2 regions of the Acrocarpospora sp. B8E8 genome follow, and region 1 is predicted to be linked to the other one. Evidence: riboswitches for the same ligand, from Rfam matches in the RefSeq annotation. Region 1 holds a riboswitch; the other holds the start of a gene.
What was found. A riboswitch is a leader RNA that binds a small molecule or an ion and turns the genes downstream of it on or off. The one in region 1 is predicted to bind cobalamin.

Region 1 (3,857 bases):
AGTGGTGGCTGGGCGGCAGGTCGGGATCGTGGTAGATGGCGATCGGGTTCTCGCCGAATCCACGCGGCGGCTGCACCATGACGACGACGTTCCCCGACCGCAGCGCGGCCAGCACGATGTCCCCGTCCTGAACGTAGAGTTCCCCCGGCGGTGGCCCCCAGTGGCGTTCCATCCCCTCCCGCAGGTCCTCGGGAAGTGTGCGATACCACTCGATGTAACGCTCGGCGGGGATACGTACGGGATTGCCCGCCAGCTGCTCCTCGGTGAGCCAGTCGGGATCCTGCCCACCGGCCGCGATGAGCGCGTGGATGAGCGCGTCGCCCTCGTGCCTGGGGAGATCCTCGCCGAGTTCGTAGCCGCTGGCCGCCATCGCGTCCAGCAACCGGACCACGCTCGCGGGCGTGTCCAGGCCGACGGCGTTGCCGATCCGGGAATGTTTCGTCGGATACGCCGACAACATGATCGCGATCCGCCGCTCGGCGGCGGGGACGTGCCGGAGCAGCCCGTGCCGTACCGCGATCCCGGCCACCCGCGCGGCCCGCTCCGGGTCGGCGACATACACGGTGAGCCCGTCCGCGTCGATCTCCTTGAAGGAGAAGGGAACGGTGATGAGCCGCCCGTCGAACTCCGGAATCGCGACCTGCGTGGCCGCGTCCAGCGGCGAAAGCCCGTCGTCCCCCGCCGCCCAGGAAGCCCGATCCCCCGTGAGGCAGAGCCCCTGAATGATCGGGATGTCCAGCTCCGCCAGCGCCCCCACGTCCCAGGCTTCGTCATCCCCGCCCGCCGACGCGGTCGCGGGCTTGGTCCCGCCGGCCGCCAGCACCGTGACCACAAGCGCGTCCACCCGCCGCAAAGCCGCGAAAAGCCCCGGCTCCGCCGTCCGGAGCGACGCGCAGTACACCGGCAGCGCCCGCCCCCCGGCCGCCTCGACGGCATCACAGAGCGCTTCCACGAACGCGGTGTTCCCGGCCACATGATGGGCCCGGTAGTAGAGCACCCCCACCACCGGCCGCGGGAGCTCGTCCCCGGACCCCTCACGGCGCGGTTCATGAACCGGCCGTCCGTCACCCCCATGACGCGGGAGCTCGTCCCCGGACCCCTCACGGCGCGATTCATGATCCGGCGGTCCGTCACTCCCATGACGCGGGAGCTCGTCCCCGGACCCCTCACGGCGCGATTCATGATCCGGCGGTCCGTCACTCCCATGACGCGGCCGCTCGCCCCACTTCCCGGGTTTCTCAGAACGGGGGTCGTGCAGCGGCCCCTCCTCCGCTGGCGACTGTCCAGACGGCAACGGGCCGCCTGCGTCCGCGCGATGGCCGGGACGGGACAGAATGCCCCAGGTGGGCAGTGGGGCGGGCGGTTCGAAGCCGTGGCCGGTGAGGAGCACCGTGTCGGAGAGGAAATGGTGGAGTTCCGCCAGGTTGGCCGGTCCGCCGTGGGCCAGGTACGCGTGTGCCTCGGCGCACACCCCGCCCGGGACGGTGGACAGTTCCATCAACTCGGCGTCGGGAGCCTGCTCACCTCCAAGCACGACCACCGGGACCGGCCCGGCGAGCAGGAGGTCCAAGCCCTCCTCCCAGGCCCGGCGGCCGCCCAGGAGCCGTACGACGACGAGATCGGCGCCGTCCAGCAGGTCAGGAAGATCGTCCGGCCGGAGCCTGGCCGGGTTCGCGAGGCGATAGCCGGCGCCGCTCGCACGGGCGCTGAGCAGGTCGGTGTCGGACGTGGACAGCAGCAGGATCACGCGAGAGCCCTCCCTCGGGGTCCGCGCCCCGGGTCGTCGAAGTCACGACGGCCCGAGTGTCCTGGCTCCCGGCTCGACGCTCCCCCCGGCCTTCCCTGTGACAGTGGCCATGGTGGGGTTCGCTCCCCGGTGACAGTGGCGGGACCGCGCCGGATTCACACCGGCTTCCTCATTCGCCGTCGCCACGAGCAGCGTATGCCAACCACCTTTTCCAGGACAGCCCACCCCACCTTCCCGACTATCGGGATGGCTTCTCATCACCGCGAATCGGGCGGCGACCCTTCGCCGTGACGCGAATGGATAGAACGCTCCAATGCGTACAGATCCACTTCGCGGTGATTTCGGGGGCCCGGCACCGCGCCCCGCGGGGAGCGAAGGGCCGGGCAGGCTTTACCATCCAGGATGTGGCTATTGCGGGACATAGCGGGATATCGGCGCGAAGCGTCCCAGATCTCATCCGGACTGGACCTGATGCCTGCCCCGGAGCCCTGCAGCTTCACCAGGCGGCGGATGGCCCGCTGGCCCGCGTACGCGTTCCTGGCGGCGAGCTCTCCACCGCCGCGCTCCACGCCCTGACCGCCGGCCTCGGCGACGGCTTCATCGAGCTGACCTCCCGCGCGAACATCCAGGTGCGCGCCCTCCGCGACCCGGCCGCCTTCGCCGCCGGAATCGCCGCCGCGGGCCTGCTCCCCTCCGCCACCCACGAACGTGTCCGCAACATCCTCGCCTCGCCACTGACCGGCCTCGGCCCATACGGCGTCCTCGATGTCCGCCCGCTGATCACCGCCCTGGACGAAGGCCTCTGCGCGCGTACGCCCCTGGCGGGCCTCCCTGGCCGATTCCTCTTCGCCCTGGACGACGGCACCGGCGACGTGGCCACCCAGAACGCCGATATATCGGCCATCCCTGACGCCGATTCCCTGCGAATCCTCCTCGCCGGGGAAGACCACGGAATCCGCTGTCCGGTCGAGGTCACCGTCCCGCTCATACTGACCGCCGCGGAATCCTTCCTCACCGAACGAACCGCCCAGAACAGCGAGGCGTGGCGGCTGGCCGAACTCCAGGACGGTCCAGCCCAGGTAGCCGCCCGGGTAGCCGAGCTGTTCACCTCCCATGTCACCGTCCCCGCCCAGACCACCGCCCTGCTCAACACCACCGCTACCGCCCAGGTCACCGCTCGTGCCGCCACCGAGGTCGCCGCCCGGCCCACCGTGGGCCAGACCTCGGCCGAAGGACCCGGTGATCGGCCCGGCGACGGTCGTCCGCCGCTGGGCGTCACTCCGCTGGGCGTCATTCCGCTGAGCGATGGGACGTATGCGATCGGAGCGGCCGTTCCGCTCGGGCGGTTGTCGGCGGCACACGCGGTAGTGCTCGCCGAGGTGGCCGGTTCGGAGGGAATCGTGCGGTTGACGCCCTGGCGCGGGGTGGTCGTGGCCGGGTTGTCGGCGGAGGACGCGGCGTCGGCTGAGGCCGCTCTGGGCGATGCGGGGCTGGTGACCGATCCCCGATCGCCCTGGGTGGGGGTGACGGCGTGCACGGGACGGCCGGGATGCGCGAAGTCGCTGACCGATGTGCAGGCGGACGCGCGGGCGTCGGTGCCGGCGCTCCGCGGGTCGAGGTCCGTGCATTGGGCCGGGTGCGAACGTCGTTGCGGGCGGCCTCGGGGTGAGGTCGTGGATGTGGTGGCGGTTCCGGGGGGTTATCGGGTGGATTTCGAGGGCGTCAGCCGTACCCATAGGGAATTGAACGCGGTTGTGGGGGATGTGCGAAGCAGGAGGATCGGGTGAGTTACGTCCGGAACGGTGCGGAGATCTATCGGCGGTCGTTCGCCACGATTCGCGCGGAAGCGGAATTGGGCGGGCTGCCGGAGGATGTGGCGCGGGTCGCGGTCCGGATGATCCACGCCTGCGGGATGGTGGATCTGGTGGGAGATCTGGCCTGGTCGCCTCGGGTGGTCTCGGCGGCGGGGACAGCGTTGCGTGGTGGGGCTCCGGTGTTGTGTGACGCGCGGATGGTGGCGTCGGGGGTGACGCGCAGGCGGCTTCCCGCTGGGAATGATGTGGTTTGCACGCTGGGGGATCCGCGCGTGCCCGAACTGGCGGAACGGCTG
Region 2 (3,857 bases), on a different contig from region 1:
TGGAGTCGATCCAGCGGAAGCAGAACTCGGCTTTGGCGCGGATGGAGGGGATGTGCTCGACGGCGGCGAAGGCTTTGGCGCGTTCGGCGGGGTCGGGCAGGTAGGTGTCCAGCAGGGTCAGGTAGAACTGCACGTGGACGGCTTCCTCGAACAGCTGGCGGCTCAGGTAGAGGCGGGCTTCGGGGGCGTTGACGTGCTGGTAGAGGTTGAGCACCAGGTTGTTGGCGACGATCGAGTCGCCGGTGGCGAAGAACGCGACCAGGCGGTTGATCAGATGCCGCTCGCCGGGGCCGAGTCTGGCCAGGTCGGCGAGGTCGGTGTGCAGGTCGACCTCCTCGACCGTCCAGGTGTTGCGGATCGCGGCCCGGTAGCGCTCGTAGAACTCGGGGTAGCGCATCGGGCGCAGGGTCAGGTCCATTCCAGGGTCGAGCAGCATTACTGGCACGCCTCGCAGGTCTCGGGGTTCTCCAGCGAACAGGCCACCGCTTCGGCGGCCACGGTGGTCTGCGCGATGCGGGTGGCCGGGCGGGAGCGCAGGTAGTACGTCGTTTTCAGGCCGCTCTTCCAGGCGTAGGCGTACATGGAGGAGAGCTTGCCGATCGTCGGCGCGGCCATGAACAGGTTGAGCGACTGCGCCTGGTCGATGTACGGCTGCCGCCCCGCCGCCAGGTCGATGAGCGCCTTCTGCGGGAGCTCCCACGCCGTCCGGTAGAGCAGTCTGAGGTCGCCGGGAATTTCGGGAATGTCGTGAACCGAGCCGTCGGCGCGTTTGATCGCGTCCCTGATCCGCTGGGTCCACAGCCCGCGCGCCTGGAGATCGCGTACGAGGTAGCGGTTGACCTGGAGGAACTCGCCGGAGAGGGTTTCGCGTTTGAAGACGTTGGAGACCTGGGGCTCGACGCATTCGTAGCAGCCGGCGATGGACGCGATGGTGGCGGTCGGGGCGATGGCGACGAGCAGCGAGTTGCGCAACCCGGTTCGCGCGATCCTGGCCCGCAGGCGATCCCACTCGGGGCTGCCGGGAACGTCGAAATGATCCGGGTGCAGGACGCCGCGCGCGGCGCGGGTGTCGGCGTAGGCGGGGTGCGGGCCGCGTTCCTCGGCCAGGTCGGCGGAGGTCGCGTACGCGGCGAGCGCGATCTCCTCGGCGATCCGGGTGGAGAGCGCCAGGGCCTCCGGCGAGTCGAACGGCAGCCGCAGCGCGAAGAACACGTCGGCCAGGCCCATCACGCCGAGCCCGATCGGCCGCCAGCGAAGGTTGGCGACCTCTGCTTCGGGCGTCGGATAGAAGCCCAGGTCGATCGTGCGGTCCAGGACGCGTACGGCACTGCGCACGGTCGCGCGCAGCCGTACCAGATCGACGCCGTCCGGCGTGAGATGGGCGGCCAGATTGATGGAGCCGAGGTTGCAGACGGCGGTCTCGCGGTCGGTGGTGACCTCCAGGATCTCGGTGCACAGGTTGGACAGGTGGATCACGTTCTCGGGGAGCGCCGTCTGGTTGGAGGTGCGGTTGGCGGCGTCCTTGAAGGTCATCCAGCCGTTGCCGGTCTGGGCGAGGGTGCGCATCATCCGGCCGTACAGGGTGCGGGCCGGGAACTGCTTGACGAAGCGGCCCTCGGCTTCGGCGGCGCGGTAGGCGGTGTCGAAGGCGGAGCTGTACAGGTCGATGAGGTGGGGAACCTCTTTGGGGTCGAAGAGGGACCAGGGTTCGTCGGCTTCGACGCGGCGCATGAACTCGTCCGGCACCCAGTTGGCCAGGTTGAGGTTGTGCGTCCGGCGGGCGTCCTCGCCGGTGTTGTCGCGCAGTTCCAGGAACTCCTCGATGTCGGCGTGCCAGGTCTCCAGGTAGACGCAGGCCGCGCCCTTGCGCCTGCCGCCCTGGTTGACGGCGGCCACGGAGGCGTCGAGGGTGCGCAGCCAGGGCACGATGCCGTTGGACAGACCGTTGGTGCCCTGGATCAGGCTGCCCCGGGAGCGGACGCGGCTCCAGGAGACGCCGATGCCGCCCGCGTACTTGGACAGCCTGGCGATCTGGGCGTATCGCTCGTAGATGCCCTCCAGCTCGTCCCGGGGCGAGTCGAGCAGGAAACACGAGGACAGCTGGGGGCGGCGCGCGCCGGAGTTGAACAGGGTGGGCGAGCTGGGCAGGTAGGCGAAGTCGGCCATCAGGCGGTAGAGCTCGTCGGCTTCGGCGACGGTCCCGGCCAGGCCGCAGGCGACCCGGAGGAGGAAGTGCTGCGGGCGTTCCAGCACGCGGCGGGTTCCGGGGTGGCGGAGCAGGTAGCGGTCGTAAACGGTGCGCAGGCCGAAATACTCGAACCGGTTGTCGTCGCCGATCAGCTCGTTCAGCTTGTCCGCGTGCGCGGCGACGAAATCGGCCAGCCGGTCCTGGATCAGCCCGGCCCGGTGGGTCGCGGCGATCGACTCCGCGAACGTGCGCACCCCTTCGGCGGCGGCCTCGTCGGCGATCAGCTCGCCGAGCAGCCGGGCGGCCCGTTTCGAGTTCCCCGGATCGGTGATCACCCCGGCCGCCGCGGCCTCGATCATCGCCCATCGATCGGTCATCTGCTCTCCCTCGCGAGTCCGGCACCCCCGGGTCCGGGGTTTCGGCACGCGTCGGAGCACGCGAAGGACCGCGCGGCTCGTCGGCGGGCCCTCCCACGAGGCCCGGCACAACCCGGCGCGGGCATCGGCCCGCGCGTCGGCCGCTGGCAGGTCTTCGGACTCGCGGGCGTCCTACTGGCCGTGGCTTCCCAGGCGCGTGCGCGCCCAGTGCCTGTGACGGCGGTCGTTCCCGCTCACCGCTGCGGGGCAGTCCCGGAATCACACCGGGTTCCCTTTTCACACCCCTCTGAGGAGTGAACCAGCAACGTCGAGAATCCTACATCTAGTGCCGTGCAGATCCGCAACCCCAACAAGTTGTGTTCTAAAGCACCCCAAGATCGGCCAGTACGTCCCTGGCGCGGTACGCTTCGGTGGCCAGCCACGCCCGGAAATCGGCGTCGGCCAGATACATGGGCGCCCACCGGTTCCGCAGCAGGAGGTGCCGCCAGGCCGCCGAGTCGCCGAGGTCGTGGCAGGCGTCCAGCAGCCGGGTCCTGTCCTCGTCGGCGAGCGCGCCGGGCGCGAGCAGCCCCCGCCAGTTCGCGTACGTGAGACGCGCGCCGGATTCCATCAAGGTCGGCGCGTCCACGCCGGGAATCCGTTCGGGGGCGGACACCGCGAGCGCCCGGAGCACGCCGGTCCGCAGGCGGGGCTCCAGGTCGCGGTAGCCGCCGATACCGACCGCGAACCTGCCGTCCAGGAGGGCCGCGGCCACCTGGGGGGTGTCGGCGAAAGGGGCGTATCTGAGCAGCCGGGCGTCCGCGCCGAGGCCGCGGGCGGTCAGACCGTACAGGACATGGTCGGGGCTGCCGGGGCCGCGGCCGGCCATCTCGACCGAGGCGGGATCGCGGAGCAGCGTCCTGGCCAGGCCGTCGAAGTCGCGGAACCGGGAGCGCGGCGCGGCGACGAACAGCAGCCACTCCCCGGCCATCCTGGCCAGCGGCGTGGTACTGGCGATGAGCGCGCCGGCGTCGTTGCCCGCCGCGGCCGCGACCAGCGCGGGCCCGGCCACCATCAGCCGGTCGGAACGCCGGGCCCGGGCGAACTCGGCGATCGTCACGATGCCGCCGTCGCACGGGGCGATCATGATCTTGGGGAGCCGGCCGCGCGCTTCGGCCATGGTCGCGAAAGCCCGGGGAAACAGGTCCCCCGCCGGCGCCGGGACGAACAGGAGGACGGGCCGGGCGAACCTCCGATCCGGCCCGGGCGCGCAACCCAGGGCCACAGCGAGCGTTCCCGCTCCCCACGCGAGA

Region 2: linked by a shared signal. The riboswitch ahead of ABGB08_RS43105 (ribonucleoside-diphosphate reductase subunit alpha) and the one ahead of cobN (cobaltochelatase subunit CobN) in region 1 are both predicted to bind cobalamin.

The regions. Positions count from the first base shown of each region.
Region 1 covers NZ_JBDPLV010000063.1:25,385-29,241, reverse strand. The annotation lists gene cobN (cobaltochelatase subunit CobN) at 1-1,747, opposite strand, end outside; cobalamin riboswitch at 1,781-1,963, opposite strand; gene cobG (precorrin-3B synthase) at 2,152-3,534, shown strand; gene ABGB08_RS41590 (precorrin-8X methylmutase) at 3,531-3,857, shown strand, end outside.
Region 2 covers NZ_JBDPLV010000068.1:39,647-43,503, forward strand. The annotation lists gene ABGB08_RS43100 (ribonucleotide-diphosphate reductase subunit beta) at 1-436, opposite strand, end outside; gene ABGB08_RS43105 (ribonucleoside-diphosphate reductase subunit alpha) at 436-2,565, opposite strand; cobalamin riboswitch at 2,693-2,883, opposite strand; gene ABGB08_RS43110 (tripartite tricarboxylate transporter substrate-binding protein) at 2,927-3,829, opposite strand.